DNA from 4 places in the Parabacteroides chongii genome. Region 4 is predicted to be linked to each of the others. Evidence: riboswitches for the same ligand, from Rfam matches in the RefSeq annotation. Region 4 holds a riboswitch; each other region holds the start of a gene.
What was found. Region 4 has a riboswitch for cobalamin ahead of P3L47_RS15335 (ABC transporter substrate-binding protein). Riboswitches for the same ligand answer to the same signal wherever they lie in the genome.

Region 1: it holds a riboswitch for cobalamin, as region 4 does, so the genes downstream of both, P3L47_RS08330 (TonB-dependent receptor plug domain-containing protein) here and P3L47_RS15335 (ABC transporter substrate-binding protein) in region 4, are expected to answer to the same signal.
Region 2: it holds a riboswitch for cobalamin, as region 4 does, so the genes downstream of both, P3L47_RS08240 (putative transporter) here and P3L47_RS15335 (ABC transporter substrate-binding protein) in region 4, are expected to answer to the same signal.
Region 3: it holds a riboswitch for cobalamin, as region 4 does, so the genes downstream of both, P3L47_RS01425 (porin family protein) here and P3L47_RS15335 (ABC transporter substrate-binding protein) in region 4, are expected to answer to the same signal.

The regions. Positions count from the first base shown of each region.
Region 1 covers NZ_CP120849.1:2,220,079-2,225,534, forward strand. The annotation lists gene P3L47_RS08320 (alpha-N-acetylglucosaminidase) at 1-2,027, shown strand, start outside; partial or broken gene rhuM (RhuM family protein) at 2,219-2,350, opposite strand; cobalamin riboswitch at 2,504-2,703, shown strand; gene P3L47_RS08330 (TonB-dependent receptor plug domain-containing protein) at 2,738-4,735, shown strand; gene P3L47_RS08335 (DUF5074 domain-containing protein) at 4,775-5,456, shown strand, end outside.
Region 2 covers NZ_CP120849.1:2,195,818-2,201,273, reverse strand. The annotation lists gene P3L47_RS08245 (F0F1 ATP synthase subunit gamma) at 1-144, shown strand, start outside; gene P3L47_RS08240 (putative transporter) at 247-1,923, opposite strand; cobalamin riboswitch at 2,200-2,396, opposite strand; gene P3L47_RS08235 (acyl-CoA carboxylase subunit beta) at 2,515-4,047, opposite strand; gene P3L47_RS08230 (acyl-CoA carboxylase biotin carboxyl carrier protein subunit) at 4,049-4,570, opposite strand; gene accC (acetyl-CoA carboxylase biotin carboxylase subunit) at 4,607-5,456, opposite strand, start outside.
Region 3 covers NZ_CP120849.1:313,748-319,203, forward strand. The annotation lists gene priA (replication restart helicase PriA) at 1-1,312, opposite strand, end outside; gene P3L47_RS01425 (porin family protein) at 1,382-1,975, opposite strand; cobalamin riboswitch at 2,244-2,508, opposite strand; gene P3L47_RS01430 (ATP-binding protein) at 2,559-4,121, opposite strand; gene murQ (N-acetylmuramic acid 6-phosphate etherase) at 4,461-5,282, opposite strand; gene P3L47_RS01440 (ATPase) at 5,321-5,456, opposite strand, start outside.
Region 4 covers NZ_CP120849.1:4,108,845-4,114,300, reverse strand. The annotation lists gene P3L47_RS15350 (Rpn family recombination-promoting nuclease/putative transposase) at 1-68, shown strand, start outside; gene P3L47_RS15345 (ABC transporter ATP-binding protein) at 218-1,216, opposite strand; gene P3L47_RS15340 (iron ABC transporter permease) at 1,219-2,256, opposite strand; gene P3L47_RS15335 (ABC transporter substrate-binding protein) at 2,422-3,582, opposite strand; cobalamin riboswitch at 3,632-3,834, opposite strand; gene cobI (precorrin-2 C(20)-methyltransferase) at 3,903-4,601, shown strand; gene P3L47_RS15325 (hypothetical protein) at 4,690-5,142, opposite strand.

The DNA.
Region 1 (5,456 bases), 1.9 Mb from region 4:
GTGGCAACAACGGCGTTTCGATGGCTTCGGGACTAAACTGGTATTTGAAACATTACTGTCATTGTCAGATCACTTTTCGTGATCGACAACTGAACATACCAGATCTGTTACCCCAAATAGCAGAAGTCGTAAGGATTGTATCTCTGTATCAATACCGTTATTATTTTAATTATTGCACATTTGCTTATACATTGGCATGGTGGGATTGGAACGATTGGGAATGGATGATTGATCTGATGGCTCTTTACGGTATTAATGTTCCTTTAGCGGTGACTGGTCAGGAAGGTATTTGGCGGAATGTTGGAAAACGTCTAGGTTTATCAGAGGAACAGATGCAGGATTTCTATGTTGGACCCGGTTATTTGCCATTTGGTTGGATGGGGTGTCTCGACCGCTGGGCAGGACCGCTTCCTAATTCGTGGATCGATGATCATATTGAACTTCAAAAGAAAATTCTCAAACGGGAACGTGAACTTGGAATGACCCCCGTTTTACAGGGATTTAGTGGACACGTCCCGCGTAAATTGAAAGACGTTGATAAAAATGCTAAGCTGGTCAAACTATCTCCATGGGTTAATTTTGAACCGACTTATTTTGTTGATCCTGCTGATCCGTATTTTATTGAAATTGGAAAAATATTTCTCGAAGAGCAAACGAAACTTTTCGGAACTAATCATCTTTATGCTTCGGATCCATTTATTGAAATGCCGCCCGAGAATAATGATCCCGAATTTATACGCAAAATGGGATCATCTATCTATCAATCTATGCAGTCTGTCGATTCCGAAGCTGTTTGGATGTTGCAAAGTTGGCCTTTCGTTCATTTTAATACGGAGTTTTGGCAAGCATCGCAAGCCGAGGCGTTCTTCCGGAGTGTTCCACAGGGTAAATTACTGATTCTTGACTTATATTGCGATGTGACGCCGGGCTGGCCTAAATTTGAAAATGCCTTTTTCGGTCAACCGTGGATTTGGTGTATTATCCAGAATTTCGGAGGACAGGTTAGTTTACATGGAGGGCTTGACATTATGGCCGCGGATCTGCGTAAAGCCCTTGAACAGCGAGGGAAAGCTTCGGGTAATATGGCTGGAATTGGATATGCTATGGAAGGTCTTTGCTATAATCCTGTTATTGACGAGTTTCAATCGGATATGATTTGGCGTACTTCCATTCCTGATATCACGGAGTGGCTTAGTGGATTTGTTAAACGGCGTTATGGGAAAGACTTTCTTAAAGCTCGGGAAGTTTGGGGTAAATTACATCAAACAGTTTATCAGCAGAATCAGAATCATGGAAATATCCTACAGGCCCAACCGTCATTTACTTATAAGGCTGCAAAACCTGATAAGACTTTCGCATTGATTTGGAAATCTTTTTTAGATATCTCAGATGAAGTAGGTAAAGAGAAAACTTATCAATTCGATATTGTGAACGTGACACGGCATGCATTAGGTTTATTAGCGCCTCTTTATTATGGAAAACTTATTACAGCCTATCTAAATAAAGATCGAGATGCTTTGAAAGCTGCTTATGAAAAGATGGATGAATTAATAAACGATATCGATCGGCAATTGGCTACTAATTCAGAGTTTTTGTTGGGGGCATGGCTTGAAAGAGCAAAACGCTGGGGACACACACAAGATGAGAAAAAACAATATGAATGGAATGCCCGTAAAATTATTTCAGTTTGGGCATTTGATGGTGAACTTAATGATTATGCAGCTAAACAATGGTCAGGAATGATGCGTGATTATTACGGGCGTAGATGGAGACATTTTTATAACTCGATAGACAAATCATTAGCTGACGGTACGAAATGGGATAGTCGTCATTATACGGATGATCTCTTACGGTTACAAGAAGATTGGACGAGGGAGACAACTGTTTTTCCTGCTCATATAAGTGCTGAAGACCCGGTTGTTGTTGCAAAATCTCTTTACGAAAAATATGCTGGTGAATTTGAAGTCCCTTTGAATATCCCGAAATTCAAGATGATGGATGGAGTTCCAGCGCTGCTTACAGAGTAAAAAATCAATGCAGTTCTATAGATTCGGTAAATATTGTTGCTACTGACAGAGCAGTTAACAGTAGACAGAGGGTAGGGAGGGTGGGTGACCATAGTTGAAGCGTAGCGTGTCATGTAAAAAAATAATCCAGATTAAATATCTTCCGTAAAGAATAATTACATATATTTGTTTAATCTCTATTATTATTTTATTGCCCATTGCCTGAACTGTACACCTCTTTTGCAAGAAACCCTGTAACCGACCGAAATGATCATGGCAAGGTAGTAAAAATCAATGTATCGATTAACCTTTCTATTACCTTCCTGACGAACTACTCGAATTTTTATTATTTACAGGTAAATCAGATGTTTAATGTAAAAGTACGATAAACATTTCGATAATCAGTCAGAAAAGAAGGCGGATATTGATTAGTGCCCAGACCCACAATTATAGAAAAGTGGCAGGTCGGATAATAGGGATTTCCGATATATTTAGTACTTTTGCCATCGAATTATGGTGTAACGGCTTAGTTTCCACTATCCGTTAGTAAAAGGGAATCCGGTGCGAATCCGGAACTGTACCCGTAGCTGTAAGTTCTGTAACCCCGGCAAATCTTGTTGCCACTGACTGCAAAGTTGGGAAGGCGGCCGATCATGGGAGAACGAGCCAGAAAACCTGCCATCATTCTGTTGATGCGATACCTCGGGTAAGGTATTGATAGACCTGAAGATATGCGAACATTATATGTTAAAATGATTGTATGCCTGTTTGGTATACTTCTGTGTGTGCCTGCTGTGTATGCACAGACAATTGATACGACTGCTTATCACCAGCTGAAAGGTGTCGAAGTGGTGGAGAAGGCGCGTCCGTCCACTACCCGCGAAGCGGCTCCTTTGCAGGTGATGGATCGTGCCGGCATCGAACGGTTGGGGATACAGGACTTGTCGGAAGCGGTAAAACGTTTCTCCGGTGCTACCGTAAAGGATTACGGTGGGATAGGAGGACTGAAGACTGTTTCTGTGCGCAGCCTGGGTGCACAACATACAGCCGTCAGCTATGATGGCGTGACGATAACGGATGCCCAGAGCGGACAGGTCGATATCAGCCGCTTCTCACTGGATAATGTAGAAATGGTTTCACTTTCGATCGGACAGACCGACGATATTTTCCAGACAGCCCGGATGTATGCATCGGCGGGGGCGTTGAGTGTGAAGACTAGTTCTCCGGACTTTACATCTTCTCCTTTCCATTTGAAAGCTCAATTGAAAGCGGGGTCATTCGGTCTCGTGAATCCTTATTTACGTTATGAGCAGAAGTTCGGTAAAAAATGGTATGCCTCCTGGCATGGCGATTATTTGCGGGCTGATGGTAATTATCCGTTTACCTTAGTGAACGGTGACTTGGTAGAAAAGAAGAAAAGAAATAACAGTGATATCGAATCCTGGCGTACAGAACTTAATTTTGCAGGTGATTTGGGAAAAGCCGGTACGCTGTCGATGAAAGGATATTATTTTGATTCCCACAGAGGACTGCCAGGGTCTGTAATTCTCTACAATGATTATTCAGGTGAACGCTTGTGGGATCGGAATGCCTTTGCACAAGCTCGTTATGAGAATCGTATAACTGAAAAGTTCGCTTTGCAGGCACAGGCCAAATATAATTACTCCTGGATGCGCCATTTGGATGTTGATAATAAGTATGAGTCGGGAAGACAGGATGACCGGTATACACAAAAGGAATATTATCTTTCCGTATCCGGTTTATATTCGCTGACAGATCATCTTTCGTTTTCTTTGGCTGAAGATTATTTCATCAATACATTGGATAATACCATTCCGGAATGTCCTTTCCCAAAAAGATATACTTCTTTAACGGCTTTGGCCGCCCAATATAAAGATACAAGATTGACTGCTACAGCCAGTTTATTGGGAACTTATATAACCGAGAAAGTAGAAAGAGGCGACAAGCCGTCTGACCGTAAACGATTATCACCGGCAGTCAGTTTATCATGGAGGGTTATGCCTGAATATAATTTCCGTTTACGAGCTTCTTATAAAGATATATTCCGTGTTCCGACTTTTAATGACCTGTATTATCTGCGGATGGGAAATACCAATTTGAAACCGGAGCGTGCAACTCAATATAACCTGGGAATGACCTGGAGTGGTTCGTTACCTTTTATTAATTATCTGAATGCATTTGTGGATGGTTATTATAATCGTGTGAGTGATAAGATCGTTGCCATACCGACTATGTTCATCTGGAAAATGATGAATATGGGGGAAGTTTCAATCGGGGGAATTGATGTCAACTTGTCGGCAGAGGTTCCTTTATGGAAAAATATTTCTTTATCCGGACAAGCTTCTTATTCCTGGCAACATGCGATAGATATAACAGACGGGACTGAGAAGAATTATCGGGATCAAATACCTTATACTCCACGGCATTCAGGAAATGTATCTGTGGCATTCCAAATGCCCTGGGTCAATGTGTCTTATTTATTGACCGTGGTAGGAGACCGCTATGCAAGTCCCCAAAATATAGGAAGGAATCTGATAGATCGTTATGCGGAACAAACGATTTCGCTGAATCGATCGTTTACTTTTGCTTCCTGTTCTTTGCGGTTGCAGTTTGATATTATAAATGTCGGTAATATAAATTATGATGTGATAAAGTACTACCCCATGCCCGGACGTTCTTTCCGGGGAGGGCTTGTTTTTGTGTATTAAGAATAGATTTTGGTTAACAAACAATTAATGTAATTAGAAATGAAAAAGAATTTTTATTGGTTTGCCTGTCTTGCTTGTGCAGTGCTGGCTTTTTCTTCTTGTAGTGATGATGACGATAAGAATGGACCGGATGTAGAGATCCCGGAAGAAGTAACAGGTGTTTATATTCTGGACGGTGGTAGTTTTGGTGATAATAATACCGGAATTTCTTATTTGGACTCAGAAGGAAAGGTAACAGAAGATATTTTTAAGAAACAGAATAACCGTGCTTTGGGAGATATGGGACAACACATGATTAAATATGGTTCTAAACTATATGTATCGGTGTATGGTTCCAAGACTGTTGAAATATTGGATGCTGCCGATGCTACAAGCTTGAAGCAGTTGACTTTGACTGACGATCAGGGTGCAACACGTGCTCCACGTATGTTTGCTGCCTATAAAGACAAAGTGTATCTGACTACTTTTGACGGTTATGTAGCTAAAATAGATACTGCATCGATGGCTGTTGAAGGCTATGTGAAAGTAGGTCCTAATCCTGACGGCATAACGGTTGCCAATGGTCGTATCTATACGGCAGATACAGATGGAATGAACTGGCCGAGTCAAAGTACCAGTGTTTCTGTTATCGATATTAATAGCTTTAAATTCGAAAAAACAATTACAGTGTCATTGAACCCGAATTATATCTATTCAGATTCAGATGGTGATGTATATGTTA
Region 2 (5,456 bases), 1.9 Mb from region 4:
CATGCCGCCCGCATGCTCGCCATGCAGACGGCCAACGACAATGCCAACGACCTGATCCAGGAACTGACATTGCAATACAATAAAACCCGCCAGCAGGCAATCACAAACGAATTGCTGGATATTATGGGCGGGAGTGGTCAATAATCTTCTACTTATAATGATCGAAGCCCCGGCGAATCACTTCGGCGGGGCTTCCGGCTTTAAAATTATTATTGAACAATTTTCTAACAACCAAATCTATTAAATTTAGCAGAAGAATAATATCATTAATTGGGCAGTCAGTACGCGCAGGAACATGGTAAACGGATAAACCGTCGCATATCCGACTGCAGGAGCGTCGTTGCCTGCCGTTGCATTCGCATAAGCCAACGCAGGAGGGTCGGTCGTACTACCGGCCAGTAATCCCATCAGCGTAAAATAATTCAGTTTGAAGAAATACCTGCCGGCAAAACCGATAATCAACAGCGGTAACATCGTTATAATAAAACCGTAACCGATCCAGGCAAATCCCCCTTTATTGACAATCGTATCCACGAATCCGTCTCCGGCACTCAATCCGACACAAGCAAGGAACATGGTTATACCGATCTCCCTCAGCATCAGGTTGGCACTTTGGGTTGTATAAGTAACCAACTTATAACGATATCCGAAGCGGCTCAACAGAATAGATACGACCAACGGACCACCCGCCAAACCGAGTTTGATCGGTTGTGGGATTCCCGGGACAGTGAATGGGATACTACCTAAAATAATACCCAAAGCGATGCCAATAAAAATAGGGATCAGGTTAGGCTCATTCAAACGCTTCATCGAATTACCCAATATCGTACTCACCTTATCGACAGCCAGTTCACTACCGACCACCGTTACGCGGTCGCCCACCTGCAATTGCAGTCCCTGAGTAGCCACCAATTCGACTCCGGCACGGTTTACACGCGTCACATTGATACCGTGCAAACGCCGTAACTGCAAATCACCCAAACGGGAACCGGTCAGCTCCGGTTTGGTAACCAGAATACGACGGCTCACAAAAGCACTTTCAGCAGGGATCCACTGTTTACGGTCCATTTCAATTTCGGGACCGACAAAAGTTTTTATAGTCTCTGCGTCATGCTCTGTTGTGATCACAAATATCTTATCATCCTCATCCAGAATCGTATTGCCGGTCACGATCTCGACTTTATTGCTCTTCTTCCGCCAAATACGGGATATCACATATTGCCGGTGTTCGAGAAAAGCGCCGAGTTCCATCACCTTCCGTCCGAAAAGTGCGGGATTCTTCACGACAAGCGATATGGGAGTCGCTTCACTGTTATGCACATCGTTCTCCGCTTCCAGTTGTTCTGTCTCTTTCTCAAAACTGATATGAAAAATGTAGCGGACAAACAACATGGAAAGGATAATACCGACAACCCCCAGCGGATAAGCGACAGCATATCCCAGTGCGATCGTTTCATTCGATGTACCCGTCATATCGGTAAAAGCCTGTTGGGCCGCACCTAAACCAGGTGTATTTGTTACCGCTCCCGACAAAATACCGACCATTGTCGGCATGGGAATATCCGTTATGAAATGAATGACCAAGGCCGTTACAACGCCGAGGAAAACAATTCCGCAAGCCAACCCGTTCAATGTCATCCCCCCCTTTTTGAACGAAGAGAAAAAACCGGGACCGACCTGCATACCGACAGAATAAACGAACAGGATCAACCCGAACTCCTTGAAGAAATGGATCACGGCTGGATTAATGGTAAAACCGAAATGTCCCAGTAAGATACCGACAAACAACACCAGGGTTATACCCAATGAGATACCGAATACCTTGATCTTGCCTAACTGGATTCCCACAGCGATCACCAGCGATAACAAAAGAATAGAATGCCCTATTCCCTCTCCCCACAGCAGTTCACTTATCCACTCCATAATTATTTATTTTTCAGATATGCAGATGAAATATCAAAAGCATAAAAATTATCCTTTACATGCTGAACACATGAAGGGCACAGGCAATCCTTATAATAGACCCTGATAAAAACCTGCTGGCATTGATCCAGACCGGTAAATACATGCTGATCTTCCGGCGAAAAGCCGTCACAACCTGATAACTTCGCGCCACAACGCGCACAAAGCTTCTCCATAAATGTTACCTCCTTAAACGATAAATATTCTTTTCGAACTACTTTTCTAACCCACGAGAAAAACAGCCTTTAATGAACGGCAGGTCTTCTGACTGACTCCCATCCTGAAGCCTTCCCGACAAACGTCAGTGGCATTAGTTGTTTTCAGAATGTTGAACGGAGCTCACAGCAGCGGGACTGTCCGGGATTTACACCCGATTCCCTTTTAATCCACATCATCCGACCAGACGATACGGAACCAATTCGACGGCAAAACTACAAAATAAAAAGATATAACAACTATTTAATCATAAGTTTTTTACAATAAAAAAATCCCTGCCAGCCTCACGGTCGACAGGGATTGCCATTCATAAATTCTAACAACAAAATCAAATCGTTATAATGGCATATTGCCATGTTTCTTCGGCGGATTGCTCAGGCTCTTGTTCTTTGCCATCTCCAGCGCCTGTATCAGTTTGAAGCGAGTCTGCCTCGGCATGATAATCTCATCGATAAATCCTTGTTCGGCTGCCCGGTAAGGATTGGAGAATTGCTCGGTATACTCTTTCATTGCCTGTTCTTTTTCTTCGCCGGTTGCTTTTCGGTACAGGATATTCACAGCACCTTCAGCTCCCATCACGGCGATTTCAGCCATCGGATAGGCCAGGTTTATATCGGCTCCGGTCGGTTTGCTCGACATCACGATATAAGCACCGCCATAGGCTTTCCGGGTAATCAGCGTGATCTTGGGAACGGTCGCTTCCGCATAAGCATACACGATCTTGGCACCGTGGCGGATAATACCGTCATGTTCCTGCTGGCAACCGGGCAAAAATCCCGGAACATCTTCAAATGTGATCAACGGGATGTTGAAACAATCGCAGAAACGGATAAAGCGTGCCGCCTTATCGGAAGCATCGATATCCAACACACCCGCCAGAAATGCCGGTTGATTGGCAACGATACCTACCGAACGTCCGCCCAAGCGGGCGAAACCGACTACGATATTCTTTGCAAAATGAGGCATTACCTCGAAGAAATAATGATTATCGACAACCGGTTCTATAATATCTTTGATATCGTAAGGCACATTCGGATCATCCGGGATCACCTGCTGCAAAGCTTCATCTTCACGCCGGACATCGTCGGAACAGGAAACGACCGGTGCATCCTCCATATTATTTGAAGGAAGGAAACTCAACAATTCACGAATACTCATTAATGTTTCCTCTTCCGTATCGCACATAAAATGGGTGACACCGCTTTTACTACTATGCGTATAGGCACCTCCCAGTTCTTCCTTCCCCACTTCCTCATGAGTAACCGCCTTGACTACATCCGGTCCGGTAATGAACATGTGGCTTTTATCCTTTACCATAAAGATAAAATCGGTCAATGCCGGAGAATAACAGGCCCCACCGGCACAAGGTCCCAGAATAGCCGAGATCTGAGGAACGACACCCGAGGCCATCGTATTCTGATAAAAAATAGAAGCATATCCGGCCAGGCTGTTCACACCTTCCTGGATACGGGCTCCTCCCGAATCGTTCAGGGCAATGACCGGTGAACCGCTTTTCAGTGCCAATTGCTGAACTTTCACTATTTTGGCAGCATTCGTCGCGCTCAACGTACCTCCGTAGGCTGTAAAGTCGTAGGCATAGACAAAGACTTGCCGTCCGTCTACTTTACCGTAGCCGGATACAATCCCGTCACCGGGGATTTTATTCTTATCCATGCCGAAATTCGTACAGCGGTGAACCACAAATTTATCCAATTCGTTGAACGTCCCTTTATCCAGCAACATATCGATCCGTTCGCGGGCTGTCATCCGGCCGGATTCATGCTGCTTTTCGATACGGGTAATACCACCTCCCTGCGAAGCTGTCTTATCCAGTTCTTCAAAGGTCTTATACAACTGTTCCTTTCCCATTTTATTCTTCTTTATCTGTTATTACGTCCAGCAACAGAAGAACCTGGTTGCTTGCTACCGAATCTCCTTCTTTGACCAATACCTCACGTACCGTACAGGCTGAACTTACCTTATAATTACTCTGCATCTTCATCGCCTCTATCACGACGACGATATCACCGGCTTCCAGACGGTCGCCTTTCTCCACCAACACTTTCACGACTTTTCCGGGCATAGGAGAAACGATCTTGTTATCCTGCCGCTCTTCGCTGCTCTTACGCATACGCAGATATTTCATCTGTGTATCGACAATATCGACGGCATAAGACAGGAAATGTGTATTCACCGTATAACTTTTGCCTCCTTCTCCCCGGATCAGTTCGGCATTATACGAATTACCGTTGTGCAAAATAGAGCAGGCACCGTTCTCGGCCATCATAATATCGACTTCATAAGGGACACCGTCTATCGTCAACTGCACCTTATTCCCTTCCTTGCTGACCAGCGATACATCCGCCACTCTTTTTCCTATATGTATTTCCATAATGAATAATTTTCTAATATGCTAATGAGCCAATTATTAAATGCGCAAGACGCCTTTCTGAAGACCGAACTCACGCCAGCGGCTGATAGGACGGTTATCCGACGCCAACCCCGACTTGTTTTCCTCCAGGTTGATCAGATAATCGATACAGGCAGCGATCATAGCCACATTCTCGGTTTCCGTACCGCTCTCACTTACCGGATGCTGTAATTGTTCCGCATTTTTCGCAATAAAAGAAGTATCATATTTCCCCTGTACAAAATCAGTCGTATCCATGATCCGGCGTAGATAGCTGATATTGGTTTTCAATCCGGTGATCTTGTATTCGTGCAGTACACGCCGCATACGTTCGATTGCATACTGGCGGTTAGTCGCCCATACGATCAGTTTGCCGATCATCGGGTCGTAATAAACCGGTATCTCATATCCTTCGTACACATAACTGTCCACACGGACACCGATGCCGTTCGGTTCCGTCAGTTGCCTGATCACACCGGGAGACGGCATAAATCCGGCTTCGGTATCTTCCGCACAGATACGGCATTCGATAGCATGGCCACGCTGGGCTATCTCTTCCTGACGGATATGGAGCGGCTCATCGTTAGCCACCCGGATCTGTTCTTTTACCAGGTCGACACCCAATACTTCTTCCGTGATAGGATGCTCCACCTGCAGGCGGGTATTCATTTCCAGGAAATAAAAATTCCGATGTTTGTCCACCAGAAATTCGATGGTACCTGCACCGGAATAATGAACGGCCTTTGCCGCAGCAACAGCTTTCTCTCCCATATCTTTCCGCAATTCAGCCGTAATAAACGGTGACGGGCTTTCTTCTACGATCTTCTGGTTACGCCGTTGTACCGAACATTCACGTTCGCAGAGGTGG
Region 3 (5,456 bases), 2.2 Mb from region 4:
TCTTTGCCCCATGCATTCCAGCCAATACGATCGCGGCATTGCGGGCATGATAGCGTGGTGCCGGATCTTGCTGTTTGTAAGTGTTTTCGTGTTCCTCATCTACGATAATTAGTCCCAGATCCTTAAACGGGAGAAAGAGAGAGGAACGAACACCCAGTACGACCATTGGCTCTCCACCGTGAAGAAGTTTGTTCCAAACCTCCACACGTTCATTATCGGAAAATTTAGAATGATATACCAACAGTTTGTTTCCAAACAATTTAGCCAGCCGCTCCGTGATCTGGGTAGTGATGGCTATCTCCGGAAGCATATATAAAACCTGCCTGCCCATCTTCAGGACCTCGTCGATCAGTCGGACATAGATTTCCGTTTTTCCGCTCGAAGTAACGCCGTGAAGCAAACAAACCTCTTTAGATGTAAATACATCGTGTATTTCACCGTACGCTTTTTCCTGTGCCGGACTGAGCGGACTGAGCGATTGCAACCGGCATACCGGCACCTGCAAGCGTCCGACTTCTTTTTCATAGCTTTCCAAAACACCCCGCTTCAGCAGCCCGTCCAATATGGCAGCAGAACAGCCACTGTGTTCCAGCAGCTCCTTTCTTGAAACTTCCTTACTCAACGACGGATTTAAGGCATGACTCAAATCCAAGAAACAGACCAGCAAAAGTTCCTGTTTCTTTGCCCGCTTAAAATCAGCAAAAACCTCTTGCAAACGTTCCTCGCTGGCATATTCCTGCGACAGCCGGATAAATGTCTGCATCTTCGGCACAAATCCGCGTTTCATCTCTTCGCTGACCTCGACAGCGCCGCGCGCCATCAAGGAAGCCACAATCGGCACGACATTACGCAAACCGGTTCTTTTCTCCAGTTCGGATACGGTCAGTTTGAGTACGCCTTTGAAGGCATCCAATACAGCCTGCTCGTTGGGACGCAAAGGACCGTCAGCCACAAAATCGGCATTATAAGTCACCGCTGTCTCACTTTCCAGCTTCAGTCCGGAAGGTAAAGCCGCCTTATAGACATCCCCTAATTTACACATATAGTAAGAGGCAATCCATCTCCAGAAACGGAGCTGCGGCCTGCGCAATACCGGACTGGCATCCAGCAAGGCATAGATATCTTTCGTTTCAAAGTCCGTATTCGGTTTACGCTCATGCACCTCCATTACAATAGCCGTGTAATAACGTTTCTTACCGAAATGAACAATGACGCGGCAACCGGGAGTTACGGCAGCCTCCAAATCCGCAGGGATACTATAGGTATAACTATTTTCCAGCGGCAAGGGTAGTATGACATCTGCATATTTCATTTACGAGGTCAAAAGTAACAAAAAAGGCCGGACTGTTAAAGCCCGGCCCTCCATATCTTCTTTCTGTTATCAGAACAAAACCGCTGCAGTAATGGACCAGCCGCGATTCTTCGCCTTCATATCGAACTTATCCGAGCTGTAATTATCAGTCAGTCCCAAGCCATAATTGATGCCGACCTGCAAATGGCTGATCAGTTCCGCTCCTACACCGAAGTTAAGGCCTGCGCTAAAGTTTTTCGCTTTAATCTGTTCACCCAAAACATTCCAAATTTTATCTCCTCCTACACGGAAACCTACATACGGACCTGCAGAAAGATAGGCTTTTACCAAAGGAATACCGAACTTCCACTTCAAATTGACGGGGATATCCAAATAATCTGTTTTCATACTTGTCGAGGTAACTGTTCCCTCCGTTTTCATGTCGACTCCTTTCTGTGAATAGAGAATGGCCGCATCCAAGCCTATGCCTATCAACGGAATAGTAGTCTCGATCATCGGACCGATCTGGAATCCTGTCACATTATCCGCTTTCAGGATATCGGAATTCATATGAACGGATGATATGTTCAAACCACCTTTTACCCCAAACTTCAACTGGGATTTTGCCGGTACGGCTATGAATACCATCAAAATAACCAAAACTAAACCTGTAACCTTCTTCATATTGCCTGTTGTTAATTAATTATGTTTGCAAATAAACGCACTTTTCCTATAATAAACAAGTATTACTGTCATCCTGTTCATTCATTAAAAAGGAAAGCATGCACCGGTTACGGAGCTCATCCCGCAAACCGATCCATGCCTCTTTTCCTAATTATTATGGCAAAATAATTAAAAACAAAAATGTTCAGACAGCCAGACGGGAAACGGGAGTAAGAATAGTGGAGACGACAATCTGTCTCCTGTTCTCTTCCGGCCTTTCCTCGAAGCCGTCGAAATAGTATGCCTTGCAGGTCTTCTGACTTACTTCCGGTTTGAGCGCCTTCCCAACTTTTCAGTTGACAGTTGATAGTTGACAATTGACAGTTAAACTGTCCACTGTCCACTGTTATCTGTCAACTTCTCCGTCAGTGGCACTAGTGTTGCCCAATCCGTTATGAAGCTTACAGCAGCGGGACTGTCCGGGATTTTCACCCGATTCCCTTTTAATCCTTTCCTGCGGATACAGGTCCGGAACAATGCATGTCGCAAATATAATACATTTTTACTAGATTTGTACAAAATCTTTATTTTCTTGTTGGAGTGATTAGAACCTTATCTGCCAATCGCTGATAGTATGTCGCTCCCGGTCGAAACCGATGGCAACTTTCACGACGGGCAACCCGCACAAAGCAAAACGTTCGGGATAATTCCGCAAATCTATCTGGTTCATGGCTGCATCCGCCGTTTTATCGAGTTTTAGCTCCACGACATAAAGTGTCGTTTTCGTCCGCATCACCATATCCACACGACCACGGGGGGTACGTACTTCCACATCCACATACATACCAAGCAAACTGAATATGGTATATAGCAAAGACTGGTAATGCCCCTCGTAATCGGTATTATCGCATTTTGGGATCGTGGAAAGGAAAGTCTGCAATAAACAAAGGGCATCGTCCATCCGCTCTCCGGCTATCGCCTCGAAAAGAAGCGCAACCGTTGTAAGACCATCGGCGGTATGTTGGTGAAGATAACCGGGCAACAAACTTTTCATCAGCCCCATACGTACCTCCTTATTGGGAATGTCGAGCGTATAAAGTTCCGTCAGTTCGGAGTAATCTTTTATCGTGATATAACCGCTTTGGTAGAGTAGCGGGGTGATGTCCGTCATCCGTTCCGTCGGCGCATCGAACGATTCGGAAATAACTTTCCGACCTCCGATCTGCTGAGGCTTTACATGGTATTTGTTCAGCATCTCGATCAAATAGGTAGGTGTACCACTGCCGAACCAATAAGAACCGATTTTACCGTCCGCAAAAGCATTCAGCAAGCTGAAAGGATTATAGATGTCAGGCGAGGGGTAAGTAAAATGATAGCCGTCATAATTCTCCCTCAAACGTGCAACAAGTTTCGGACAGGTAATCTGCATCTTCTTCGCAAGCAATTCCAAATCAAGATTCATTTGCGTCAACATCTCCTCTTCCGTGATACCGCAAATGGCGGAATAGGAATCGTCCATGCTGATATTCTTTATATTATTCAGTTCACTGAATATGCTCAATTGAGAAAACTTCGTAATACCGGTAAGGAAGACATAGCGCAGATAAGGATCGCAAGCCTTCAGTGGACTATAGAAATTACGCATCACGTTTCGTAACACAGGCAAGTTTTTTTCTTCATGCATCACATCGAGAAGCGGCGCATCATATTCATCAATCAACACCACCACTTGCCGCCCTGTCCGCTTGTAAGCACATTGTATCAAATTCGCCAGCCGGATATTAACATCTTTCTCCTCTATATGGCAATCATACCGATCCTCATATCCCGACAAGAGAAAATCCAACATCCGATTCAAACGGGCTTCATCCACATGCTTCGCCATGCTGACATCAAAGTGGAGTACCGGATAGGTTATCCATTCTTTCTCCAGCCCTTCCATAGCCAACCCTTCAAACAACTCCTTGCGTCCCTCGAAATAGGCATGGAGCGTTGAAGTTAGCAGCGACTTACCGAATCGGCGTGGACGGCTCAAAAACATATAATTCGAAGCTGAATGTGTCATGCGATAAACATATTCAGTCTTATCAATATACACATAATTCCCCTCTCGAAGCTTCGAGAAAGTCTGTACCCCTATCGGATAAAGTCGTCGTTGCATTTCCATAATCCTGTTTCTTTTATCACAAATTTACGTGAAACAAAAGAGATTACCAAATATGATGTTGGCTATCTTTTAGTTATCATTAAAACTCCGGAAAAAGGCTTTGGGCTTGGCCAAAAAGATGTCTAATTCGTATCTTACCGAAAAGTAATCACGCAAAATCAGGACAAGACTCTATTCACCTTTCTTTGTTCGTTTCTTTATTATCAAGAAAACAGAAAACTACTTAGTAAGTAAACCTTCATCTGCTTAATAAGTAAACAAACCTCTGCTTACTAAGTAGCCAAGGGGGTTACTTAATAAGTAGTTTTTGTCTGTGTAGGGTTTGTTCAAAGCTCTACTTTATATGGAAGCCTTTCGATAAGCATCCACCGCCTCTTTTACCGATCCATACATCAGAAGGAGCCGCTGCGACTGGCCATAACTCAGTCCCAACTCCTCTGCCACCATCCGTGTTCCGCGGTCGACCAGTTTCTGATTAGTCAATTGCATATTGACCATCCGGTTGCCTTTTACACGCCCCAAACGGATCATCACAGATGTTGAAATCATATTCAGAATCATCTTTTGCCCTGTACCGGACTTCATACGCGAACTGCCGGTTACAAATTCCGGACCAACAATCATTTCGATCGCCACATCAGCCTCAGCAGCCATGGGTGAATCCGGATTACTGGAGATAGAGGCTGTCAGTATCCCCCTCTCACGGGCTTTACGCAAAGCTCCGATCACATAAGGAGTCGTACCGGATGCAGCAATACCGATCACTGTATCTTTGGTTGTGACCTGATGCTCCTGCAGTTCCTCCCAACCACGATCCATATCATCTTCCGCATTCTCTACCGGATTGCGAAGAGCTGTATCGCCACCGGCAATCAGACCGATCACCAAAGTGGAGGGCATTCCGAAAGTAGGAGGTATTTCTGAAGCATCGAGCACTCCCAGCCGGCCACTTGTTCCGGCACCCAGATAAAAGATACGCCCTCCCTGTTTCATCCGGGGAACAATCTGATCTACCAGTTTTTCTATCTGAGGAATTGTTTTTTGCACAGCTAGTGCGACCTTTTGGTCTTCTGTATTTATATCTTCCAGCAACTCCCGGACAGATTTATCTTCCAGGTCATTATATAATGAATCTTGTTCTGTTATTTTAGTAAATGACATAATAAATAGTTTTTCCGGTCATAAAACGAAATGTAAGTTTACTTCCCATGATACGCGATCAATCCCTCCATCGGACTTTGTGCAACCGTTCCGATACGTATCCCCAGGTCAAAAGCAATATCTTTCAGTATATCTTGATAATACCAGGCAACTGAACCGACCAGGTGGACAGGT
Region 4 (5,456 bases):
AAGGTATAGACCTAGCTTCCATTATGGAGTGCACCGGATTGGATGAAAAGACAGTTAATGCGCTATAAAAGCTGGCATTAAGAAGAATATAATCATATAACGAAACAAGCTCAGCCGAAAAATGGCCGGGCTTGTTTTGTTATTCGGAGATAATAACGAACGTTCATCTCTGGAAATAATTGAGCTATTTACATAATGATACACAATGGCATGCAGATTACAGAGATAACAATAATTCTTCGATGGAAGCAACCTGTCGCTGCTGCCCGTTCGAAAAATAAAGGGTGATGGCAGATGTTGCGGCATCACCGACATCGATCCAGCTCTCCGATTCTATTTCAGAACCGGCATAAATGCCGTTTCGCAAAAGAGCCTTACGCACCATTGCATATTTCTGGCCGTCACCGACAAGACGGATTTTCTTATCGTATTGGTTGTCGATACGGAACAATCCGGTTTCCATATCGAAGATAATCCCTTTACGGGCAAAGAAACCGCTCAGAGAACCACTCAATGCCAGGTCTTCGGGCGTACCGGTACTGATCCCTTTCTCCCTATCCATCAGCCAGATCTTATCAGCTATCTGAAGGGCGAGTTCGAGATCGTGAGTGGAAAGGAAAATCGTTTTATTGGTGGAACGGGTAAGACTATGCAACAATTGCATGATCTCGACTTTGCTGGGGAAATCGAGAAAAGCCGTCGGTTCATCGAGAAAGATGACAGGTGTCTCCTGCGCCAGCGCTTTGGCGATCATAACCTTCTGCCGCTCGCCATCAGAAAGGGTGTGCACCATGCGCGAAGCAAGGTTCTCGATACGGACCAGGGAGATAGATTCTTCTACGATCTGCTTGTCTTCTTTCCCTAACCGTCCCCAAAAGCCGGTGTACGGACTACGTCCCATCCCGATCAGTTCCCGGACAGTCATGTTACGGATCTCACACTTATCTGTCAGTACCACTCCCACTATAGTGCTAAGCTCCTTGTCACTATAGTCCTGTATATCGCGGGACAGTAGTGCTATTTCGCCGGATATACGAGGCTGGAAAGCGGACAGGGTACGTAATAAAGTAGACTTCCCGACGCCATTGGCTCCCAATAGGCAGGTTAATTCGCCACTGTAGATTGTTGTCGTTATATGGCTAGCTACCAGCTTTGTATCATTCTTGGAATGATAGCCGATAGAGAGATCGTTTATCTGAATAGTTGCCTCTTTCATACTCATTCGTTCAGTTCGTTTTTACGTCTGCGGAATAATACGGAAGCAACGACCGGAGCACCGACCAATGCGGTTACCGAGTTGACCGGCAAAGCTCCCTCGAATCCCGGCATACGTGCAATCAGGTTACAAGCCAATGCCAGGGCTGCCCCCACAAATAAGACACCGGGCATCAATATGCGATGATCGGATGTCTGGAAAATGGCACGGCAAAGGTGAGGAACAGCAAGTCCCAGAAAGACGATCGGACCACAGTAAGCGGTCACGATAGCAGTCAATACACCGGCAGAGGTGATAACGAGTAGGCGTGCCCGTTTGATATTCAGTCCCAGGTTACGGGCATAACCGTCGCCGAGAAGCATCAGGTTTAATGTCTTTATTAATAGGAACGAAAGGGGGATCAGGATAGCCATAATCGCCACGAAAAGCATCATCTGATTACCGGAGACACGTGAGAAACTTCCCAGCCCCCAGATTACATAAGCACGGATATCTTCTTCCACACTAAAGAATTTCAACACACCTATCACAGCATTTGCCACATAGCCGATCATCACTCCGATAATCAATAGCGTCACATTCCCTTTTACCTTCTGCGAGACATAAACGATCAGTGCCATGACAGATAAGGAACCGACTATGGCCGCAATAGATAAGGCAATCTCCCCCATAAAGCCCAGCTTACTCAACGCCACGCCACCCAGGCTTCCGCTCAGTAAGACAACGAAGGCGACTCCCATACTTGCACCGGAGCTAATCCCCAACACAGAAGGTCCCGCCAAAGGGTTACGGAATACGGTTTGCATCTGAAGCCCGCTGATTGCCAATCCGGCTCCGGCAACCAAAGCCGTCAAAGCCTGCGGGAAACGTGATTTCCAAATAATATTCTGCCAGGTGACCGGTTCGTCACCATTGCCGCAGATGATATTCCAAACCGAATGGAAGGGAATGGATACCGATCCCAGCACCAGGTTCAGAAACAGCAGAACCACGATGGAGACAAAGATCAGAAACATCAGAAGAGAGTTTGAGTATTTCATTCTATTGTTATTTTAATCGTTCTTTTGCTCACGTCGCATGAGCGCTTCGGCTCATGTTGTATGAGCCGAGGCCCGCAGGTTGCATGAGCCGAGGCGCTCACGATGTGTGAGACGGGGCGCTCATGCTGCATGCATCGGTCGGCGCAGGCTGTCTGCGCAAAAAAACTATTTAAGCAAATCATAATAGGCAGGAGTATGGTTGGGTAACAGGCTCGGATGAAAGATATGCAGTAGGTCGGCCAGCAGCACTTCCGGCTCGGTCGGCATACTTTCGTAAAAAGGTTTCTCCCGCATATTACAGTAGATCACTCCTTTTTCCTTGAAGGCACGGAAGTCTGCATAACGGGGATCCTGATCTTTCAGTGATTTATAAGTATATGTTCCCGGATAGCTGTTTACGATACGCCAGTAATCGGCTTCATCCGCCTGGTTATAAACCGTCTCGAAGTCGAGTGTCACACCGCCGGAGCGATCGTCGTCTTTCAAAAAGTAATCAGCGCCGGCATCTTTGAAAAGCTGTGCAAGGAAGCTCTTCCCTCCTACCGCATACCAGTTACCACCATGTATTTCGCCACTGAACACGATAGGACGTCTCTGCACTTTACCTTCGGCAGTCAGCTCTTTCAGTTCGTTGTAGCGGTTTTCTATAGCTGAGAATTTATCATTGGCTTCCTGCTCCATCCCAAGTAACAGACCGACAAACTTAATCCATTCAGCCTGTCCCAGCGGTGTCATTTCTTTATATCCCAGATGAGGAATCAGAGGGATACCGACATCTTTCATCGTCTCGTATCCGCCACGTTTAAAGGGAGAGATCAGGATCAGGTCGGGATTGATACTCATAATCACCTCATTATCGAAATTACCTTCGATCCCGATCTTCGCTGTCTTTCCTTCCTTCAACTGTTCATTGATAGTCTTATTAAACAGATGGCGCGTACTCGTGATACCGACCACCTTATCCTCCGCTCCCAACTTAATGAAATTGGAGAGCTGCAGGGAGGTCATACAAATGGCACTGCGCACAGGTGTTTCGATCACCGTATAATCAGCAGGAAGACCTTCCGGCTTCGTCCCGCGGGGAACCAATGCATACAGGAAATGCGTGCTTTCTTCATTCTGCGGGTCATGTATATCTACCAGGACATAACCGTCGGCATAGGTCAACTGAAAACCTTCGGCATATTCAGGTTTAACCTGGACCATCCTATCCGTCGTAATCGTTTGTTGCGACGATGCATTCTCTTTCTCCTGCTGATTTCCTTTCGATGCGCACGATGTAGCCATTAACGCTAACAGGCAGCCACCGACTAAATACTTATTCATATTCTATTTGTTTTTATCCGACACAAACCGTCCAAACCCACGAGGACAATCGTTATGCAAAAAAATGGCAGGTCTTCTGACTTACTTCCATCCCGAATGCCTTCCCGATCGCAAAGACCAGTGGCAAAAGGTATTATCAGGATGTTTATAAAGCTTCACAGCAGCGTGGACTGTCCGGGATTTACACCCGGTTCCCTTTTAATCTGTCTCCATGGACAGGAGTTTTACAGAACCGATTTCGAGCGCAAAAGTAATAAGAAGTTTGCAACTTTACACTATTTTCAGCACATTTGCATCCCAAATAAAAGAACAAGAATAAAATGACTTATCCGATCAGTTTTGTATCATTAGGTCCCGGCGAACCGGAACTTATCACGGTGAAAGGTCTCCGCCAACTCCAGAAAGCAGATATTATCTACTGTCCCGCCACCCGCAACAGACAACGCGAGAGCATTTCACGTGCCGCTGATATCGTACGCGCCCTGGAGATAAATGAAACGGCTATCCACTGCTTTATACTCCCCATGAGCAAAGACCGTACGGAGGCCTGGAAAGTCTACGATACCCTCTACAACGAAGCTGCAACCCAATATGTGGAAGGCAAACAGATCGTTATCGTTGCCGAAGGCGATGCCGGATTTTATTCGTCCATACAATACCTATACGATAAATTTACAGGTGCAGGGATTGCCGTACAACGCATTGCCGGTATTCCGGCTTTCATTGCTGCCGGAGCTTTGGCAGGCTTGCATATCGTCAAACAGGAAGAGCAAATCGTTGTCATTCCCGGTACACCTTCTGCCGCAGAACTGAGCGAAAAGATAAACGCCGGATATGTTATCGTCATCATGAAACTGTCACAATGCGTAGATGCCGTACACGAATGTATCCGCAAGCATCCGCAGACACAGTTCCATTACTTTGAAAATGTGGGGACAGAGAAAGAATATTACACGTCCGACAGAAAAGTCATAGCTGATAAAGTGTACCCCTATTTCTCACTGATGATCATACAATAATCCCCTCCATAATCCGGAGGCTTGACAGCATCCGGAAATGAAGGGGATATTCACAGATACGATCTATTCCGATATTGTTTTGCAAAAACTAGGCAGATTCTATAATACCGCTCAGGCGGTTCATATGATAGCGAAGCGACTGAACCGACTCCCAGTTCTGGTGTCCCGACTTGCACAACTCCCGTGCACTTACCAACACCCCTGAAATATGACAGCTGATCTCCTCTATCTTTTTATTCGTTTCAGTATAAAGAGACTCCACTTCTTCCGGTGAATAGATGGAAGCCGACTGCGCCAGCGATTCAAGCAGATTCATCTGATAAATTCCAGCCTTTGGGATCAAGTTACAGACGGCATAGTGATGAAGATCCTGAATTTCTTTCTGTTTGGTGGTATCCCAACCAACATTACTTGTACTTACCGAAGGACTCATCTTCGAAAACATACGGATCCCCAAACAATCTGCAATTGTTCTTAACCATGATCCTGTTTCTGCTTCTCTTGCGGCTACCCCTGCCATACTAAATCTCATTGTTGTCATAATCAAATCTCCTTAATTACATAAACCGAAGTTTTTAAAATTGTTATACACTTTCTTTTTATCACCATAAACTTGCTGTCAGCTTCATTTTGTTATCGTGACAATGCAAAATTAGACAAATTATCATATACAGCAATCTTTAATCCATATTTTAAAATACTTTAAGACAGAAGCTGTCTAAATGCGCCGATATTGTCAACTGAAGATTACAAATAACACGAAAAACGCGAACTTTACTTACCAAACAGTCATTTTTACTCTATTTTTAGTAACTTTTATCAATATAACACAAATAACACGTAGTTATCCAGCTT